3 regions of the Polaribacter sp. AHE13PA genome follow, and region 1 is predicted to be linked to each of the others. Evidence: riboswitches for the same ligand, from Rfam matches in the RefSeq annotation. Region 1 holds a riboswitch; each other region holds the start of a gene.
What was found. A riboswitch is a leader RNA that binds a small molecule or an ion and turns the genes downstream of it on or off. The one in region 1 is predicted to bind cobalamin.

Region 1 (7,477 bases):
TAAAGGTTTGGTACAAATAGAAATGGATTTAGGCGATGGTTCTGCTGTGCGTTTAACAACGGCTCGTTATTATACGCCAACGGGTAGATCTATTCAAAAACCTTATGACCACAAAGGAAATAAGAATTATTATACAGATTACCAGAAGAGGGTTTCTAATGGTGAATTGTTTAATAAAGATAGCATAAAAGTGGTAGATTCTCTTAAATATAAAACTCCTAAAGGAAAGATTGTTTATGGTGGCGGTGGAATTATTCCGGATGTTTTTGTACCAATAGACACTACTTCTTACATGAATGGTTACTACTTTAATACGATTAATGATTTTGCTTTTGATTACGTTGATAACAATAGAAAAAAGCTACAAAAATGGACAATAGATACTTTTATTACTGATTTTGATAAAGAAGGAACTGTTTTTAATAGTTATCTATCTGATATTAAAGAAGCTTATAAACCTTCTTTAACAACCAAAAAAAGTCTAGAAAAATACCTAAAAGCTTCTATTGCAAACACACTTTTTGGAGATGTTGGCTTTTATAGAATTATGCACCAGGATGATAAAATGATTCAGAAGGTTTTGGAATTGGAAAGTGAGAAGTAGTTTCTGGTTTTAGTTAACGGTTTACAATAGCAGTATTCCGGTTTATGTTATCACTACTATGAGCCTTCTCAACACTTCGAAGTGACAAGTTGTATGTTTTTTTACGTTCAATTTTGTCATTTCGAACGGAGAGAGAAATCACATAAAGTTGCTTTTTGTTATAGCATCACTGTTATGAGATTTCTCCTTTCGTCGAAATGACAAATTGGGTGTTTAGTTTTGTTTTATCACTACTATGAGGCTTCTAAATACTTAGCAGTGATACGTTGTATGTTTTTATTGCATTAAGTTTTATCACTTCAAAATAAGCTCTTTGGCGATTGAGAAATCTCGCTATCTTATAAAAGGAAATTGCAATTCCTAAAACATAAAAATACACTAGATTATATTTGAAATTAGTTTTTTATAATGAAAAAAGGAAATACTTTTACATCATAAATTTTTGGTTTTATATTCAATAAATTGAATTAAAATTAAAAGGGAATCAGGTAGTTTTTTTAAGCCTGAGCTGTTCCCGCAACTGTAAGCATTGTCTATTTAGATTATCGTTATTTCTTACACCACTGTCTTTATAAAAGACGGGAAGGTTTTAACAAAATGCAAGCCAGGAGACCTGCCAAAAATTATATTCGTCTTTTGTAACTTTCGGGAGAAAAGTTAAAAAGAAATACGTGTCATATGCATGGTTTTTCCGCTTTTTAATAAGGGTAAGAACTTGCCTATTTTGTTATTTAAAATTTTAAAATCAATCATAATGAAAAGTTGTCTAACCAGATTAGCCTTAATTGGCTTATTATTTGCTGTATCTTGTACTAAAAAAGATGTAATTCCTGAAGCTCCAATAACTTATAACAATGCCTTTATCTTATCTCTAGAAAGTGATAAAACAGCACTTACATTTCTAGACGAAAATCAAATTGCAACACCAAATGTTACTGTATCTGAAAATGCAGAAAGCACCTCTTTTTCTAGCTATAATAACCAACTCTATATTGTAAGTCAAAACGGACCATCATATATTTCTAAAGTTAACCTAAAAACATTAAGTGTAGAAGAGTCAATAACTTCTTCTAACGTATCTTCTCCATCTTATTTACAAATGTATTCTAACACGGATGGTTTGGTAATTAATACCTCTGGAAGTGGAAGAAGTAGAAATTACAATCTTTGCCACGTAAACACCACTACTGGTATTGGTGATGCTATAAGTGAGGTTTCTAATGAAATTCTTTTTAACAATGCTGCACTAATTGTAGATGCTGAAAATGTGTTAATTGCAGATGGAAAGGAATTAGTTGTAATGAATATGACTACTAAAGAATTTACTTCTGTAATAACTTTTGATGATAGTATTTCTGGACTTTTAAAAGATAAAAACGGAACTATTTGGGTCGCAAAAGAAAAGAGAGCCACAGCTGCCACGTTTACAAAACTAAATGCAGACTATTCTATTAATGAAACAGTAACTGTTACAGATGGTGTTATTAATTTATACACAAACAGTATTTTAACAATGAACTCAGAAAGTGTAAATGCTTTTTGGTCTGAATCTGCATCTGGAAAAATTTATACTTTTAATACAGAAACCAAAGTTATTGAAGAATTTGCAACACCAAGTAACGACGGAATTGCATTTAACACAGTTGTAAAACAACACCCAAATACGAAACAAGTTTACGTTATCGGTTTAAAGGATTTTATGGATCCAAATAATAGTGCTTTAGTAATTTATAATGCAGATAAAACGGTAGCAAAAACGGTAGATAATGTAGGAGCTTCTCCAATAGACCTTTACTTTTCTGCTAAAGAGTTTCAAATCTAAAACGAGTGCCAAAAATAAATCTACAAGGAAATACTTTGTAGATTTATTTTTTTAAAAAAGCTACGCAAATTACTGTAACCTCTTCTAATTCCTTAGACATGTTTTCCTTTTTCCAAGGATGAGAAACATTAAAAACATGATCTGCATTTTTAATAACTTCAAATTGGCTTTCAGTATTCCAAGAGTGTATTTTTTTACCTTCATCAATAGAAACAGAAGTATCTTTATCTCCATGAATTATTAACTGTGGTATTTTTAAACTGCCTACCGCTTTCCGAATATTTAAACGCTCTTCATTTTCTTTAAAATTTAAATAAAACTGATAGAAATGTGGCATATTCTGTTTTGTTCGTCCGTTTAAAACGTATTTAACACCTGTTTTCTTCCAGTTCTCTAAATCACCAATCGTAGAACTTCTAGAGCCAAAATCACATACAGCAGCTAAGGAAATTACTTTTTTTACTCTTGCGTCTTCATTTGCTTTTAGCAATACAATTCCACCACCTCTACTATGTCCTATTATTGAAATATCATTAATTTTAACTTCGTTTTTAAATTTTTCTTCGGATGAAATCCAATCGATTACACTCTCTAAATCGTCTAATTCTTTGGTATAATTATTATTCCCAAAAGCTTCTAAATCTGGAAAATCAATAGGGTTTTCAGCGGTCCCTCCATTATGAGAAAAGTTGAATTTTATAAAAAAAAATCCTGCTTCTGCAAAAGCTTCAGCCATTAAATTCCAAGCGCCCCAATCTTTAAAACCTTTGTAACCGTGACAAAAAACAACTATTTTTTTTGGTTGATGATTCTCTTTGTAAAAAACATCTGCGACAATTGGTTTACTATGTTTGCCTTGAATGATTGTATTTTTTAAAATTTTCATTTTCTCTTTAAATAAATAGTTTTATAAATGTAAAAACAGCAACTAAACCTGTTATAATTGATAAAATTAGGTTGATGTCTTTTGTGAGTTTCCCTGTTTTTTGTTGAATTACTTTTGCAAATTTCCCATATAAAAATAGGATATAAAATGTTCCTAATACAGATCCTAACGTAAAAAATAATACAGAAACAGCCTCAAAACTAAACAACTTAAAAACATCTAAGGTAATAATGGTTCCGCTAAAAAAAGGAATGCCAAACATGTTTAAAGCAGATAGTGATATACCTGTTAGTAGAGGATTTATTTCTTTAATATTTACCTCATCAATCTTTATTTTCTCTTTTTTAGATTCATTATAAAAATAATAAGATAAAGTTATAAAAACAACGATTCCTACTTTTTCTAAGGTTTCTAAAATGGTAGGGTTTTCTGCAATGTATTTGGTTAAAACAACAGCAATTATCACCTGAGGAATAATAATTAAAGAAACTCCGCATGCATATTTGTTAGCTGCTAATCTCCCTTTTTCTAAGCTAATTTTTAACGCAGTCATATTTAACATACTTGGTGTTATAGAACCAACGAAAGAGAAAATAAAACCGAAGAAAAAGAGTAAAAAGATATTCAAAATAAATTATTTGTAAAGTAGAAAAACAAAATTTCCTACCGCAACTACACCTGTTAAACTACCTAAAATAAAATCCATTTTAGAAGCAATAAAAGTTAGTTTGTGTTCAATATTTTTAGCAACAATAGCATACAATGAATATAGTGTAAAAGAACCAATTGTAGAACCGATTGAAAAATAAAATCCATTTAAGTAAGAATATTCAAAGTATTCTAACCCTATTAAAATAGAAATAGTTGTAAAGTAAAACGGAATTGCAATGGTATTTAAAAGAGACATTCCAATACCGTGTAAATAAGCTTTCGACTTAGGTATTTCTTCTTTTACTTTCTTTTCTTTTGACGTAAAATACAGTCTAAAAAAGTTAATGGATAGCAGCAAAAGAATACCTGTACCTATTTTTTGTAATAAAGTTATATACTCTGAATTTTCCATTAAAATACTCGATAAATAAGCACCTATATTCGCTTGAAAAAATAAAACGGTAGCATAACCACCAATAAGATAGAACGCTGCTTTTTTACCATTTCTTAAACTGAATTTAACTACTGTTAAGTTTAAAAAACTAGGCGTTATACTACCTAAAACTGCAACACCAAAACCTAAGAAAATAAAAATTAGAAAGCTCATAAATTGTTTTTATATGGACAAATAAACAAAAAAACGTGTCAAAGAATTGACACGTTTCATTTATATAGTAACTTATAAGCGTTTTTCTACACTACCCCTTGCGCTAACATAGCATCTGCAATTTTTACAAAACCAGCAATATTTGCCCCTTTGATATAATCTACAGTTCCATCTTCATTTTTACCATGCTCTACACAAGAATCGTGTATTTTTTGCATAATTTCTTTTAACCTTTCGTCTACTTCTTCTCTAGACCAGTTTAATCGTAATGAGTTTTGACTCATTTCTAGACCAGAAGTAGCAACACCACCAGCATTTGAAGCTTTTCCTGGGGCGTATAATATTTTTGCTTTTTGGTATTCATGAACGGCCTCTGGTGTAGAAGGCATATTTGCACCTTCAGAAACACATATACAACCGTTGTCTATTAATGTTTTTGCTTCTTCTCCATTTAATTCATTTTGAGTAGCACATGGCAATGCAATATCACATTTAACAGACCAAGGTCTTTCTCCTTTAAAATACTTTGCTTTTGGGTATTCTTCTAAATATTCGCTAATTCTACCACGTTTTTCATTTTTAATATACATTACGTGGTTTAATTTATCAGCATCTATACCATCTTCATCATAAATATAACCTCCAGAATCAGAAAGCGTTAATACTTTTGCTCCAAATTGAATCGCTTTTTCTGCTGCATATTGTGCAACATTACCAGATCCAGAAATAACTACATTTTTTCCTTTAAAAGATTCGTTTTTAAGTTTCAGCATAGCTTCTGCAAAATACACGTTTCCATAACCTGTAGCTTCTGGTCTTATTAATGAACCACCATAAGCAACTCCTTTTCCTGTTAGAACCCCTGTAAATTCTGTTCTCAATTTTTTATACATTCCAAACATGTAGCCTATCTCTCTTGCGCCAACTCCAATATCTCCTGCTGGTACATCTATATGTTGTCCAATATGTTTTTGCAATTCACTCATAAAATTTTGACAAAAATTCATTATCTCACGATCAGATTTTCCTTTTGGATCAAAATCAGAACCTCCTTTACCACCACCCATTGGCAATGTTGTTAAAGAATTTTTAAATACTTGTTCAAAAGCCAAAAACTTTAAAATACTAGCATTTACAGAAGGGTGAAATCTTAAACCACCTTTATACGGTCCAATAGCAGAATTCATTTGTATTCTATAACCTCTATTAACCCTTATTTCTCCATTATCATCTGTCCATGTTACTCTAAAAGAAATTAATCTTTCAGGCTCTACCATTCTTAATAAAAGGTTTTTTCCGTAGTACTTTTTATTTTCAACAATAAAAGGAATTAAGGTTTCTGCTACTTCTCTCACTGCTTGTAAAAATTCCGTTTCATGCCTGTTTCTTTGTTCAACCAACTGCATGAAATCTTCTATTCTGGACTCTGTATTCGTAGACATTTTATTTTGACTTTTATAAACATTTAACTAAGCAAATATAAGTTATTTTGAATATTTTATACTTAAAAAGCACTAAAGTTCTTTACCCAAATCCTTTAAAATTATAAGTTATCAACCTTAAAAAAAACCTATTTCACTAACCTTATTTTCTATACTATATAAAACTCTATTACACTATTAATTTTATTTTTATTGAAGAGCATAACAAATTTAAAATATATAAAAATTTGACTTCCTTTATTTATTGAAATGCATTTATATCTAATTAAAAACATACATAATAGCACCTTAACTTATTATAGGAAACAAAAAAAAACGCATCAAAAAAAATTGATGCGTTTTAGCTTTTAATTTATTTGTTTTTATACAACTCCTAAATCTAACATAGAATCTGCTACTTTAATAAAACCAGCAATATTTGCTCCTTTTACATAATTTACATAGCCATCTTCTTCTGTTCCATATATTAAACAAGCTGTATGAATTGAATGCATTATTTGATGTAATTTTTCATCCACTTCTTCTTTAGTCCAATTTAATTTCATTGCGTTTTGAGACATTTCTAAACCAGAAACTCCAACTCCACCAGCATTTACTGCCTTACCAGGTGCGTATAAAATTTTAGCATCATGAAATGTATGAACAGCTTCTGGAGTACATCCCATATTGGAAACTTCTGCAATATATTGTACACCATTTGCAACTAATTTTAAGGCATCTTCTCCATTTAATTCATTTTGAGTAGCACAAGGCATTGCAATATCACATTTTACACCCCATGGTTTTTCATTAGGATAAAATTTTGCTTCTGGAAACTCAATTGCATACGGAGAAACAATATCGTTATTAGATGCTCTTAACTGTAATAAGTAACTAATTTTATCATCATCTAATCCTTTTTCATCGTAAATATATCCATCAGGACCAGAAATTGTAACTACTTTTCCGCCTAATTCTGTAATTTTTAAAGCAACACCCCATGTTACGTTTCCAAAACCAGAAAGCGCTACTGTTTTACCTTTAAAATTATCATTTTTAGTTTCTAATATTTCTTTTGTAAAGTAAACTCCACCAAAACCTGTAGCTTCTGGTCTTATTAAGCTTCCTCCCCAATTTAAACCTTTTCCTGTAAAAACTCCTGTATGTTCTTGTTGTAATTTTTTATACATGCCATACATAAACCCAATTTCTCTACCACCTGTTCCAATATCTCCAGCTGGTACATCTGTACTTGGTCCAATCATTCTCCATAATTCTAACATAAATGCTTGGCAAAAACGCATAATTTCGGTATCCGATTTTCCTTTAGGATTAAAGTCAGAACCACCTTTTCCACCTCCCATTGGTAGTGTTGTTAAGGCATTTTTAAATATTTGCTCAAAACCTAAAAACTTTAAGATACTTAAATTTACACTTGGGTGTAAGCGAATACCTCCTTTATAAGGACCTATTGCATTGTTAAATT
Region 2 (7,477 bases), 2.1 Mb from region 1:
TGTAAAATTAGTTGGAAACCCCAATTTGTCTGCTTCGGTACGCAAAATTCTAGCAAAAACGGAGTGAAAGGTTCCCATCCATAGGTTTCTAGATTCACTATGACCTACAACACCGGCAATTCTAGCCTTCATTTCTTTGGCTGCTTTGTTGGTAAATGTAAGTGATAAAATGTTAAAAGAATCTACGCCTTGCTTCATTAAATGCGCAATTCTATAGGTTAATACACGTGTTTTACCAGAACCCGCACCAGCAATAATAATCATGGGTCCGTCTTTCTGTAAGACAGCCTGTCTCTGTGGTTCGTTTAAAGAATCTAAATATGTGCTCAATGGTTTATTTTAAAGGAATTTGAAAGCGTGAAATTAACCAAACTATTCGTTTCTATAAAAGAAGATGAATACTATTTATTCACAATTTTTACATAAGAAAACCTAAACATATCTGCTTAAGAGCAGATAAAAACAAATATCTGCCTATAGACAGATAATTTAAAATATCTGCTTACAGACAGATAATATTGTTGTTTAGCTTAATAATTGATATATTAGCTAAAAATTAAGATTTACAAATGACTAGTATTTTAACAGGCGACATCATCAATTCTAGAAAAAAGGATGATAATTTTTGGTTAGAAACGCTAAAAGAGGCGTTAAGTACTTTTGGTGACTCTCCAAAATTTTGGCAGATTTACAGAGGAGATAGTTTTCAATTAGAAATAGAAAACTGTGAAAATGCATTTTATGCAGCTTTAAAGTTGAAATCTCATTTAAAATCTACAGTAGATATAGATGTTAGAATTGGAATTGGAATCGGAGAAAAAGAATTTAATACTCCAGAAATTACAGCGTCTAACGGTGAAGCTTTTATAAATTCTGGTTATGCGTTTGACACTTATTTAAAGAAACAAACCATTGCCATAAAAACACCTTGGCAAGAAGTTGATGCAGAACTAAATATAGCTTTTGATTTAGCTTTATTAACCATGGATTCTTGGACAAAAAACTCTGCAGAAGTATTTAAAATATCCTTAGAATCAGAAAACAGTACTCAAAATGAAATTGCAGCTATTTTAGGAATTACACAAGGACGGGTTAGCGAACGCCAAAAACGTGCTGGTTTTGAACCTATTATGAAACTAGAAAAACGTTTTAGAAAAATTATCAATCAAAAAACACATTTATAAAATGCTCTTATTGTTAAAATTTTTGTTAGCTCATATTTTAGGAGATTTTGTTTTTCAACCAGAAAAATGGGTTGAAAATAAAGAAAAAAAGAAAGTGAAATCGGTAAATTTATATTATCACATTGCGCTTCATGCCCTATTTTTAGCGTTAGTCATTCAATTTAATTTAAAAGAATATTGGCTTGCTTTTTTGTTAATTATAGCATCTCATTATGGTATAGACCTATTAAAACTCTATCTTCAAAAAAAGAAAACAAAACGGATTTGGTTCTTTATAGATCAAGTTTTGCATCTTATCGTACTAGCGTTTGCGACTTCTTTTTATGTGAATTTTTCTTTATCAACTGAAAACTTAATAACAGATCAACTCTTATTATTGATTATCTTTTTACTGTTAGTTATTTTTGTTTCTGCAATTATCATCAAAATAATAATTACACAATGGAACCCTGAAAGTAAAAAAGAAAACGATGATTCTCTTGCAAAAGCAGGTCGTTATATAGGAATTCTAGAACGTTTATTTGTTTTTACCTTTGTAATTACCAATCATTGGGAAGCAATCGGTTTTCTATTAGCAGCAAAATCTGTTTTTAGATTTGGAGATTTAACATCATCAAAAGACAGAAAATTAACCGAATATATTTTAATTGGTACTTTATTAAGTTTTGGTATTGCTATCTTTTTAGGAGTACTATATTTGTACACTTTAAAATTCATCTAATTTATGGAAGATAAACTAATAGAAAGTATTGCTTATATTCTACCCGCTGCTGTTACCGGTTTCGTTGCTTATTATATTTTTAACAGATTAATCATAAAGCTAAGTTCTGATGAAAAAATAGCGCTATTATCTCAAAGAAAAAAAGAAGTTTTACCAATAAAATTACAGGCTTACGAAAGAATGTTGTTGTTTTGTGAGCGCATTAACCCTGTTAAAATGTTGGTAAGAATTAAACCAATTACAGAAGATACACAAGATTATTTACAATTGTTGATTGCAAATATAGATCAAGAGTTTGAACATAATTTAGTACAGCAAATGTACATTACAGACGATTCTTGGACAGCAGTTGTGGCTACAAAAAATACCATTATTAATAAATTAAGACAAGTTGCAGAAACTGCAAAAACTGCTAATGAATTACGCGAAAACGTGATTATCGATTACTCTAAAACATTACCTCCAACAGATACTGTTATAAGTATTATTAAAAATGAAGTAAAAAAGTTATTATAAAAAAGAAGACCATCTAAAATAGATGGTCTTCTTCCTCTTTTCGAAAATAGCAAATTTCCCTTTATTAAAACTGAAGTCTTACTCCTAATTTAAAGTTTCTACCACGTGTAGAAAACCCTAAAATATCATCATAATCTTCGTTTAAAATATTTGTAACTCCACCAAATAAAGTTACAGTGTCTCCTAATAATTTATAATTAGCAGCAAAATCTAATACTTGATAACTCTCTAAAGTAACATCTTCTCCAGCGGTTCCAAAAGAACCATATCTATCATAAATACTTCTATCTCCTACATTTTTATAAGTAATATTGAAGAATGTATTTTTTAAAACATCCACATCTAAACCTGCTACAAATTTATTTGCAGGAATATAATCGTTAAAATCTTCTGTTTTATCTTTATCTACATACGTATAAGAAGCGTTAACAGTTAAGAAATTAACAGGTGTAATATTGGTATTTATTTCAAAACCATTTGCATCTGAAGAACCATTACCATATTTGTAAGTAGCATTATCATAAATAATTGCATCTTCTTCCTTTCTATTAAAATAAACCACATCAAGCTGAAGCCAATCTTTATAATTTACATCAAAACCTGCTTCAAAAGTTTCATTAGATTCTGGTTTTAAATCTAAATTACCAGAAAAACCATCATATAATTGATACAAACTTGGTGTAATAAAAGCTGTACTATAAGAGGTTAATAACTTAATAGTAGCATTTTCATTCTTTAAAACTGAGTACGCAAGATTCCCGTCATAAACTGCATGATTACCATATACATTATGAATATTTAATCGTCCACCTACATTGGCACTTAAACCAAAATCTGTTATATACACTACACTTGCATAAGGATCTACAGTATTAAAGTTTGCAATTCCTTTTTCAATTTCGGCAAAAGGAGTAACTGTATTATTACTATGAATTTGGTAATTTAAACCCGTAATTAATTGAATTTTACCATCCTTAAAATCATATCTATTTACTAAATCTAAATTTACACTTCTACCAACAAACTCGTAGTTATCTAAAGTACCACCATAAGAATTGAATTGCTCTAGATTTCTTTCTACCACATTTGCAGAGGCTAATAAGTAAACTTCTCCTTTATTATAAGTGTATTTTGGTTTTACACCAACTCTAAACTGCTCTTGATCTCCAGTATTTGCATCACTATCAGAAAAAGCCCCTGCGTCAAAATCATAATCAAAATTATCATAATTTAAGAAAGTCTCTATAGAAAACTTATCATTTACCGCATAACCTAATTTTAACAACGCATTTTTACTGTAAAAACTATCATTTTCATAAACAGCATTTGTTTTACTTTTTGCAGCAGACATTCCGTCTGTTCCAGTAATACTAAAAGAACCTAAGAAATTAAGTTTTCCTAAAGTACCGTTTAAACTTACATTCTGGTTATTGTCAGACAATCCGCTTTCTTTAACATTTGCGGTATTATTTGTACCAACACTTGTTTCAAAAGAACCAGAAATTTTATCTGCTGATGCTTTCTTTAAAACAACATTAATAACTGCAGTTGCTGCACCAGAACCGTATAATGTAGATGATGCTCCTTTTAAAATTTCAATAGATTCTATTTGACTAACGGCTAATAAACGTAAATCGAATTGTTGATTAATTGCAGATTGATCTGTGACTGGCACACCATCAATTAGAACCAAAACTTGTCTATTTCTTCCCCCTCTAATATTAATACTTCTTGGTTCAGATGCATTAGAATTTACACCTCTAACATCAATACCAACAACATTATTTAGAATTTCAATAACATTTTTACCAGCATTTTGTTGCAATTCTTTTTGAGTAATTTTCTGAATTACCTTACCAGTATTCTCTTTTTTTAGATTGAATTTTGTTGCTGTAACAACAACTTCATCTAAAGCTTCTACTTTTTCTTTTTGCTGTGCAAAAAGATTTGTGCTAGCAAAACTATATGCCAAAACACCAACAATTAATAATTGTTTTTTCATTTTTAATGATTTAATTTAAGTCTTCTCCTTTTACAAGAAAACAATAATGTTTCACTCCTTGTTAAACAAGGAATCTAAATAAATCAGGTAAATTTGTGTACAAAATAGAATTAGTACATAAACCTTTATCCCGAAAGTTTTAAACTCGTGATTTATGGCAGGTTTCCTGACTCGTTTTATGTTATTATACCTTCCCAACAAAAAAATGTCAGTGGCAAAAGAATTAATAACATCCTCTAAAGAGGGACTAAATGATGCTAAAAATAAACTCAGCACAAACTTAGTATAAACTTACAGTTGCGGGAACAGCTCTGGATTTTAACCAGATTCCCTTTTAATTCGATGCAGATTATCTCTACATCAAAACCAAAATCTTTGCAAATATATATGCATTCTTATGAACAATCTAATTAATTCGTTTCCAAATTTTATACCTTTAAGGATTGATAATTTTGATAGAAATGAGAATAGAAAATGAATTAAAGTTAGGTTTTAAAGATGTAATGATTCGCCCAAAACGATCTACATTAAAATCGAGATCACAAGTAAGTTTAGAAAGAGAGTTTACTTTTTTACACAGCGATGTTGTCTGGAAAGGAATTCCTATAATGGCTGCAAACATGGACACTGTTGGTACTTTTGAAATGGCAAAAGCTCTTGCAAAACACGGACTTTTCACCGCAATTCATAAACATTATTCTATAGAAGAATGGAGAGAATTTGCAGCAAAAGCTGATGAAAAAACTTTAAATAATATTGCCGTTAGTACAGGGACAGGAAAAGATGATTCTGAAAAAGTAAAACAAATTTTATCCGATTTTCCGAAAATAAACTTTATTTGTGTTGATGTTGCCAATGGCTACTCGGAACATTTTGTAAATTTTGTTCAGAAAATGCGTAAAGCCCATCCTAACAAAGTAATTATTGCAGGTAATGTAGTTACTGGAGAAATGGTTGAAGAATTATTATTAGCTGGTGCAGATATTATAAAAGTAGGTATTGGTCCGGGATCGGTTTGCACAACTCGTGTAAAAACCGGAGTTGGTTATCCGCAACTTTCTGCTATTATAGAATGTGCAGATGCAGCGCATGGTATGGGGGGACAAATTATTTCTGATGGAGGTTGTAAAATTCCTGGAGACCTTTCTAAAGCTTTTGGTGGTAGTGCAGATTTTGTAATGCTAGGCGGCATGCTTGCTGGACATGAAGAAAGTGGTGGTGAATTGATTGAAAAAAATGGAGAAAAATTTAAAGCTTTTTACGGAATGAGTTCTACAACAGCCATGAATAAACATGTTGGTGGTGTTGCAAATTATAGAGCTTCCGAAGGAAAAACGGTTGAAGTTCCTTACAGAGGAAATGTAGACGATACTATTATAGATGTTTTAGGCGGAATTAGATCTACATGTACCTATGTTGGTGCAAGTAGGTTAAAAGAATTGACCAAAAGAACTACTTTTATTAGAGTTCAAGAGCAAGAAAATCAAGTATATTCATAATGAAAAACATAAATTTAATTCCTGTTTTATTATTTTTGTTGATGACCGTTTCTTGTAAAAAAGAAGCTGTTAAAGTTGATAATCATACACAAGTAAAAAGTAGTATTAAGTACGCAAAGGGATTTGATATTGTAGAAGATAATGGCGTTAAAAAGTTAGTTATAAAATCTGCCTATCAGAACTCTAAAGAAGTTACTGAATATATTATTAAAAATAAATCAGAAAATAATACACCTTTAGAAAACACCATCTCTACTCCTATTCAAAAAATTGTAGTTACTTCTACAACACATATCCCTATGGTTGAGTTGTTAAACGAAGAAACTTCAATTATCGGTTTTCCTTATGCTAAATATGTATCATCAGAAAAAACAAGACAGTTAATTGATGCAGGAAAAATAAAAGAAATAGGAAAAGAAACCTCTTTAAATACTGAAATACTATTAGACTTACAGTCAGAATTAGTGGTTGGTTATAGTGTTACTTCTGCAGATAAAAGCCTAACAACTATACAGAAAGCAGGAATAAATGTAATTTATAATGGAGATTGGTTAGAAGAAACTCCTTTAGGAAGAGCAGAATGGATTAAATTTTTTGGTGTTCTTTTTGATAAAGAAAAACAAGCTGATAGTATTTTTAAAGTAATTGAAGATAATTATTTAGCAGCAAAACAAATCGCACTAAAATCAACAAAAAAACCAACCATTTTGTCTGGTGCAATCATGAGTAAAGATATTTGGAATTTACCCGCAGGAGAAAGTTTTGTGGCACAATTTATAAATGACGCAAACCTTAATTACTTATGGAAAGACACAAAAGGAAAAGGAAGTTTGTCTCTAAGTTTTGAAAGTATTTTTGATAAAGGTCAGAATGCTGAATATTGGATTTCTCCTGGATTTTTTTCTACCAAAGAGCAATTATTACAAAGCAATAAAATTTATGCTGAATTTGATGCTTTTAAAAATGATAAAGTTTATACATCTACAATCAAGAAAGGAAAAACGGGCGGAATTATATATTATGAATTAGCTGCTACGAGACCTGATTTAGTTTTAAAAGATTTTATTAAAATTACAAATCCAGATTTATTGCCCGATTATAAAATGACATTTTTTGAGAAAATGAAATAAAAAAAGACCTTCAATATTTCTATTGGAGGTCTTTACTTTTAAAATTATTGGGGGTAATTTTATATTTCAAATTTACTATATATATTAAGTAATTCTATTTATTTTACGGGTAGTATTGGGGTAGTATTTGGGTGGTTTCAACTAAAAACCCTAGTGTTTTATGACTTTTTTTAATGTTAAAACTTCTTTTCTACTTTTAATATTTAATTTTCCATAAATATTTTTGACATGAAATTTTACAGTATTTACAGAGATATTTACTTCAGCGGCTATTTCTTTATTTGATTTACTAGATACAATTAAATTAAAAATTTCTCTTTCTCTAAAACTTAAAACATCTAATTTTATCTTTATAGGTTCCTCTTGTAATGTAAGTTGCTCTATTTCTTCTGAAAACTTTATAATCTCATTTTTCATTAAAGAGT
Region 3 (7,477 bases), 570 kb from region 1:
AGATTATAGTTTTTTCTGTTGAAGATAAATCTTATAAAATTCAGCACTTGTATAAGAACCTAAAGATAGATGATATGTTTGGAAGAATGGAAAAGAATTAAGGAACGCTATGCACGCAATTTTTACTACAAATCAGTTTTATATTTCGCCAGAATTAAATACTACGGTTCTTCCAAAGAAAGTTCTAGAGATTACCGATTTTGATGTTTTTTTAATAGCTTCACTTTCTATGGGATCTCTGTAAGAAGAAATAAGTAAAAGGCTAAAAAAAGCTTTTTTATCCCTCTAGTATAAGTGCTATGTAAAAAAGATTAAAACTTTTAAAGGAACATTTTAATGCAAGTAATCCAACGCATTTGGCTGCTATTGCTAAAGATTTTGGGTTAGTGTATTCAGTGTGAATTAATACTCCTTTTATATCATAAATTTCCACTTTAGTATTTTCTGAAAAAGTAGATTTTTCGCTATATTTTGTTGCTTGGTTTAGTAGGTAAATTACCAAATAAAAATCGAATAGAAATAACTTAGATAATAGGCTAAGACTAGCAATAAATTAGATACAGTTTAAATCTGTTTCTTAATTTTTAATAACATTATTTTTATGAATATTAAACTTGTAAAAATGGATAATGAAATAAAACACATTGGTATGCCTGTAGAAGTCTTTGGGCATTGTGCAATTTCTAATAGTTGTGTTGTTGTGCCGTATAAAGCAATAGAAAAAGCAAGTCCTGTTCCTATAAAATAGATATACTTATTCCATTTTAAAAGGTGTGCGAATAAAGGTATTATAAAGCAACCCATTATAATATAACAAGCCGGTATGTTAAATATTTTAGGGCAAATAGATTCGTTTATATATTCATTGTAAACTAAACTACTTGCACCTAAAATACTTAAAACAAAAATCAGTATTAAAATAATATGTAATACTTTTTTAAGTTTCATTACTCTTGAGTTAAATCAGTTACTGTAACCGTTTCTGAAATTTTAGGAATTGTTAATAGTGAATTTATTTTAGGGTTTTGGAAGGTATATTCTTTTCCGCTAATATATTTTACACTAACACTTTTTATAGCATCTTTTCCTAAACCAAAATGTAAAGTGGCAGATTGATCACTAGTTAACCCTTCTCCAACTATAAAATCTTCGGTTATTTTTTTACTGCTTGATGTTATTACTTCAACTTTTGCTCCTAAATTTTCAGCATTATCATCTAATTTTACTTTAATAAAATTATTATCACCTCCATCGTTAATGTATGCTAAAACGGGTGTTCCTATGTTTACCCAAATCATGTCTAAATAGCCATCTTTATTAAAGTCACTTACCAAAGGAGTAATTGCATAATTAGGGTTTACAACACCACTTTTTTCTTCTGTAGCAACAAAAGTGTGGTCTTCTTTTTGGGTTAAAAATCTACTTGGTAATTTAAATATTTTATGTGGTGGAAAATCAATGTAGTTTTCTGCCACAATTAGTTCTTGTAAGCCATCGTTGTTCATATCTGCAAATACTGCTCCCCATGAAAATTCAAAATCTTTAGTTTGCGTTTTTTCGGCTACATCTTCAAACACGAAATTTCCTTTGTTTTCGAAAAATATCCAATTAGGATTAAAAAGACTTTTGTCTTCAATATTTCCACTAGCAACAAAACTAGGAACTGTAGATCCTGTATTTGAAAACATAAAATCTACTAAGCCATCATTATTATAATCTCCCACAGCTATTCCCATTGGGTATCCATATTTATTGGTAGATGGGTTTTCTTTCATTTCAAAAGTTCCATCTCCTTTGTTTTTGTAAGTTCTAATTTCGCCTGTATCATAAGCAATCACAAGATCCAGCCAAGTATCGTTATCAATATCAATCAAAATCCCCATAAAAGTATTATGAATGTATTCTAAACCAGCTTCAATAGTTGTGTTTTTAAAGGTATTGTCTCCATTATTGATTAGTAAAAGACTTTGAGGACCATAATTTTTGCTAAAATTATTCTGCCCAACCATTTGTTTTTTTCTAATGTAATTAGCAACAAAAATATCGGTAAAACCATCTTTATTTACATCACCTAAAGTTAAACCTAATGGTGTTGCGTTGTCAGCCAAATCATATTCTAACTTCTTTGGTGTAAATTTTCCGTTGTTATTATAATAAATTACAATGCCATCTTCCCTAGAAAGAATTAAGTCAGTAAAACCATTGTTGTCAAAATCGGTGGAAGCTCCACTTAAAGTTGTCTTATTTTCTTTCTTAGGAAGTCCTACTTTTTCTGATATAGAAATAAATTTCCCTTCCTTATAACTAAAAATTTCATCTTGCTGATTGTATCCTCCTCCTAAAAATAATTCATCAACACCATCATTATCAATATCAATTAATACAGATGCGGTAACAGGTAAAGATTCAGTTCCGTTAAATTGATGTGTAAAATCGATGGGAATTTCCTTGAATGTAGGAATTAAATTGTCTGCTATTGCATTGTTGTATGGGGTATTTCTATCAGTGCTAAATTTAACAGCTACAATAATTACTAATAATACTATTAGTGTTAATATAATCCCTGCAATTCTTTTTATTATTTTCATATTGATAATTGGTTGATTTTTTTGAGTTGATATAATGATAAACTAAATACAATAAAATGAACAACATTCATTGCTATTGGTGCTATGTATTTTCCTATTTGTGGAGAAATAAAGTACAATGTAAATACAGAAATTAATAAAACGATAGGGTTAAAAATAGCCATCCATTTCTTATAATAGGTTCCTCCTTTTAGTATTGTAATACTAAAAAATACAGAAAGTAAAAGAATGATTACTCTTAATATCTGAACAAGAGATTCACTAATTAAGGTGTAATTGTCTAATATTTCTTGATAAATATTAGTATCAATATCATTTTGAAGATGAACAATTGTTCCTAAAAAAGCTCTAGAAGTAATCCAAAAACCGCCAATTGTAAAAGCTAAAATACCTAATCCAAAAACGATAGAAGCTAGTTTTTTATTCCCTTTTTCTAGCATTTTATAAATATGATAATAGCCTAAAAAATAAAAAGGAACACCAAGTACAGCTAAAAAATGCCCTGTTATCAAACTATTTTTTGGTACAAATTGGAAAAACTGATAGTTGTCTGCATTACCAATAATATGTGGACTAAAATGAAGAAGAAACTCTCCAATACCAACAAGAACACTTCCTAATATTCCAAGAATTCCTGTTATAAATATTTTATTTTTATCTAATAGCATTTATTTTACGTAATTTTTAATTCTATAACTTACCTCGTTAGGATAGTAATTTAAGGTTTTTTCCTTTAATACATATTGAATATCAATTGTATCCGTACAATTTTGCTATTTTATCCGAATATTTCTTTGATATAGTCATCTGTCGATCAAGTTGACAATAACTAACAAAATAATTTTAACATTATTTTAATAAGGTGGTGAAGCAGACTGTTTTTGTGTTATAAAGTGCAACTTACTGTAATGTTTAATTTTTTACATTGATAAGAATGGTAGTCTTCAATACCTATTCAACCACCATTTTAAAGTACTTTTAGTTTGAAAACTTCCTTTATCTAATTCTTTCAGCATGGTAGTCATTTTTTTTTGGTCTTGTAACCATTTTCCGAATGCTTCTTTTCCCTCTTTACGTTTACAATATCCACAGCCCCATTGCTCGTTATGGGTTACAATTTGTATAAAATGATTTCCTCTAGAAGGGCAATTTGCAACCCAACTATTTTTATTAAAACCAGAAGGGATTGGGTTTAATTGGTGTTGTTTTAATAATGAAATTAATGGTGTAATTTTTTGAGAGGCTTTTTCTTTTTCAGTTGATTTTGACTTTTTTATATCAACTATAATTTGCTGAAGCTCTTATTGAGTAAAAATAACACTGTCTCTTCATGTAGGGAATCCATCGTAGAGGTAGTTTGACTCAATTAATGGATGAACAGTGAATATATAAGTAACCCTTTATTTGAAAATGATGGAACTCCGCAAGAATTAAAATCAGGAGAAGAGTTTTCAGATTTAAAGATTATAATTTTTTCTGTTGAAGATAAACCTTATAAAATTCAGCATTTATATAAGAATATAAAGGTAGATGGCTATGTTTGTAAGAATAGAAACGGATTAAAAGAATTAATGAATGCTATGCATGCAGTTTCTACAACAAATCAGTTTTATATTTCGCCAGAATTAAATACTACGGTTCATCCAAAGAAAGTTCTAGAGATTACCGATTTTGATGTTTTTTTAATAGCATCACTTTCTACGGAATCACTGCAAGAAGAAATAAGTAAAAGCCTGAAAAAAAAAGGGTGTTTTACCTCTAGTGTAAATGCTATAGAAAAAAGATTAAAATTTTTGAAGGAACATTTTAATGCAAGTAATCTTGCGCATTTGGTTGCTATTGCTAAAGATTTTGGGTTAATGTAATTTTTTTTAAAATAAAAAGGTGCTAATTGCTGGAACCCGTAAAATTTATATGTTTTATTGGAATATCTTTGAATAGAAATTAGAAAAAGAAACTATTGAAAAGGAAAGAGTGCTCATTACAAGCCTTACGGAAACCCGTGAGGCTTTTTTAAGTCTTTGTTTTAACTCTAGTTTATTAAAAAATAATGCTATTTAGAAATATGTCATTATATAAATAAATTTGTTACAACTTCATTTATTATAATTTTTGTGTATTTTAATATTGTTGGGGGACAGTGTTTTCAGTCATTAAGTTATTTTATTTGAAGTTTTTTTTTCTATACAATCTTTATAAAGCTTTTTAATTTTAAAACTATTGATCTTTATCATAGTTTATTTTTAAGTATTTTATTTTCTAAAGCACATTTTCTACCTTTCAAATTAGTCATTTTTTTTACTTCAATAAAGTAGTATTATTGCTGCTTTTTATTCAAATTATTTGTGCTTTTTTTAGGTTTTAAGGAATAGTGAGGTTGTTTAGAAATAAACAATAAAAGCGTGTTGTTTATTCCTGAAAAGTAGATAAATTTGTACTTTATTTTTTAACTAAGAATGGTTATCAAGTTTAAAAACTTGATATTAAAATGGGAATCTAGTTTAATTCTAGAACTGTCCCGCAGCTGTAAGCTCTAAAGTTGAAATCCGAATAGTCACTTTTCGAAAGAATGGGAAGACCGGGTGGAAGGAGTAAGTCAGAAGACCTGCCATTTTTTTATTAATTCATTAAGCTTTCGAGGATTGAAGCTAGAATTAGGAATCTGCCTATCTAAAATTTTAGATATGTAGCACTTCTCTTATTCTATCCTCGTACGCAAAATTTAAGTATGAGGAATTCTTTTTTACATTCTTTTTGGTGCATATTTTTGATTATAGGGTGCTGTAATTCGAGTTTTTTACATGCCCAAAAAATTGATTCAACAAAAGCAGTTCAGCTTAAAGAAATCTTTTTAGTAACCAATAAAGAGAAGCTTAAAAAACACTTTTCACCAGTTACTGTTCAAACTTTAAGCGGGAAAACTTTAAGTCGTTTAAGTAATTCTAGTGTTGCAGATGCAATTCGTTTTTTTAGCGGAGTTCAGTTAAAAGATTATGGCGGAATTGGTGGTATAAAAACCATAAATGTAAGAGGAATGGGCTCGCAACATACCGGTATTTTTTATGATGGTGTTCAATTAGGAAATGCACAAAATGGACAAATAGATTTAGGGAAATATTCTGTACAAAACATGGAGGCTGTTTCCTTATATCAAGGGCAGCGTTCAGATTTAGATCAATCTGCAAAATCGTATGCTTCTTCCAATAGTATTTATCTAAAGTCTAAAACACCTCAATTTTCAGAAGGGAAAAATAATAATACCAATGTCAGTTTAAAAACAGGTTCTTTTGGACTGGTGAATCCTTCTGTAAATTTAGACTTCAAAATTAATGACTACTTAAGTGCACGTCTTAGTACAGAATATCTCAATGCCAACGGTAAATATAAATTTAGATACACCAATGGAAGTTATGATACAATAGCAACGCGTAATAATGCAGATATTGAATCTTTTAGGGCAGAAGCGTCTTTGCATGGCTCGAACGGAATTAAGAATAATTGGAATGTAAAACTATATCATTATGATTCTGAACGAGGATTGCCAGGAGCTATCGTTGCCAATCGTTTTAAGCGTCCGCAACGTTTATGGGATCGAAATAATTTTCTGCAAGGTGCATTTACAACCCATGTAAACGACTTCTATTTTTTTGTATTAAGAGGTAAATATGCGCATAATTATTCTCGTTATGTAGATCCAGAAATTATAAAAGTGGATGGTGAGTTAGATAACCGATATACACAAGAAGAATATTATCTGTCAATGGTAAATACGTTTCAAGTTTTACCGTTTTGGAAATTATCCTTGGCAACAGATTTACAAAAAAACACGATGGATGCAAATTTGTATCGATTTTCATATCCTAAAAGAATCACGCTTTTATCAGCTTTAGCTGCCGATTTTAATTTTGATAAAATTCACATTCAAGCAAGTTTATTAAGTACAACAGTAGATGAAACGGTACTATATTATGAAGCTGCAGAAGATTTACAAAAGTATTCGCCTACAATTATGATGAATTGGCAACCTCTTAATTCTAATAAATTTAGAATAAGGAGTTTTTATAAAGAAATTTTTAGACAACCCACTTTTAATGATTTGTACTATACATTTATCGGAAATACTTTTTTAGATCCGGAAGATGCTACTCAGGTAAATCTTGGATTTTCTTATCAAACTGACTTTAAAAAAACAGCATTTGATGTACAAGCTGATGTGTATAAAATTTGGATAGATAACAAAATCGTTGCGGTACCAGGAGCTAATTTATTCCGTTGGTCTATGTTTAATTTAGGTAAAGTAGAAACAACCGGAATAGAAACAAATGTAAAAGCGAGTGGAAGTATAGGTAAAAAATTTAAGTACAATACCAACCTAAGTTATACGTACCAAGAATCTATAGATGTTACTGCTGGCGCTAGTAATTACGGAGATCAAATTCCCTATATACCAGTGCATAGCGGTAGTATAAGTGCTATGATAGATTACAAAAAAATAGAATTTAATTACAGTTTTATTTATACAGGAGAAAGATATAGCCAAAAGGCAAACATCAGTTCTAATTATTTAGATCCGTGGTTTACACACGATTTAAGTTTGGGGAAAATGCTTTTATTTAATCAAAAGAAATTAAAAGTTTTAGTAGCAGTAAACAATGTCTTTAATCAACAATATGCGGTAGTAAAAAACTTCCCGATGCCAGGGAGATCCTATCGTTTTACTTTAAATTTTTTATTATGAACAAAAGAAAATTAAGTGTACAGATTGCATCAGCTTTAGCTGTTGTATTTTTTTTCAATGCATGTAGCAGCAATGAGAATTTTGATGACTCAGTAAATCCAGAAGTTCCCACAGAACCTATTGTAGAATTAAAGGGGTTTTATTTACTGAA

Region 2: linked by a shared signal. The riboswitch ahead of H0I28_RS05340 (TonB-dependent siderophore receptor) and the one ahead of H0I28_RS14260 (hypothetical protein) in region 1 are both predicted to bind cobalamin.
Region 3: linked by a shared signal. The riboswitch ahead of H0I28_RS16425 (TonB-dependent receptor) and the one ahead of H0I28_RS14260 (hypothetical protein) in region 1 are both predicted to bind cobalamin.

What each region holds. Positions count from the first base shown of each region.
Region 1 covers NZ_CP058985.1:3,285,477-3,292,953, reverse strand. Annotated here, with positions in the region: gene H0I28_RS14265 (S41 family peptidase) at 1-604, shown strand, start outside; cobalamin riboswitch at 1,031-1,240, shown strand; gene H0I28_RS14260 (hypothetical protein) at 1,359-2,426, shown strand; gene H0I28_RS14255 (S9 family peptidase) at 2,470-3,312, opposite strand; gene H0I28_RS14250 (LysE family transporter) at 3,320-3,940, opposite strand; gene H0I28_RS14245 (LysE family translocator) at 3,947-4,570, opposite strand; gene gdhA (NADP-specific glutamate dehydrogenase) at 4,657-6,012, opposite strand; gene gdhA (NADP-specific glutamate dehydrogenase) at 6,375-7,477, opposite strand, start outside.
Region 2 covers NZ_CP058985.1:1,229,644-1,237,120, forward strand. Annotated here, with positions in the region: gene H0I28_RS05320 (ATP-dependent helicase) at 1-330, opposite strand, end outside; gene H0I28_RS05325 (sigma factor-like helix-turn-helix DNA-binding protein) at 570-1,184, shown strand; gene H0I28_RS05330 (DUF3307 domain-containing protein) at 1,186-1,905, shown strand; gene H0I28_RS05335 (hypothetical protein) at 1,909-2,421, shown strand; gene H0I28_RS05340 (TonB-dependent siderophore receptor) at 2,486-4,423, opposite strand; cobalamin riboswitch at 4,562-4,809, opposite strand; gene H0I28_RS05345 (GMP reductase) at 4,885-5,922, shown strand; gene H0I28_RS05350 (ABC transporter substrate-binding protein) at 5,922-7,052, shown strand; gene H0I28_RS05355 (LuxR C-terminal-related transcriptional regulator) at 7,203-7,477, opposite strand, start outside.
Region 3 covers NZ_CP058985.1:3,855,386-3,862,862, forward strand. Annotated here, with positions in the region: gene H0I28_RS17690 (hypothetical protein) at 110-244, shown strand; gene H0I28_RS16405 (hypothetical protein) at 602-748, shown strand; gene H0I28_RS16410 (CRTAC1 family protein) at 948-2,588, opposite strand; gene H0I28_RS16415 (DUF6796 family protein) at 2,585-3,256, opposite strand; gene H0I28_RS16420 (response regulator) at 3,962-4,453, shown strand; cobalamin riboswitch at 5,029-5,216, shown strand; gene H0I28_RS16425 (TonB-dependent receptor) at 5,317-7,326, shown strand; gene H0I28_RS16430 (YncE family protein) at 7,323-7,477, shown strand, end outside.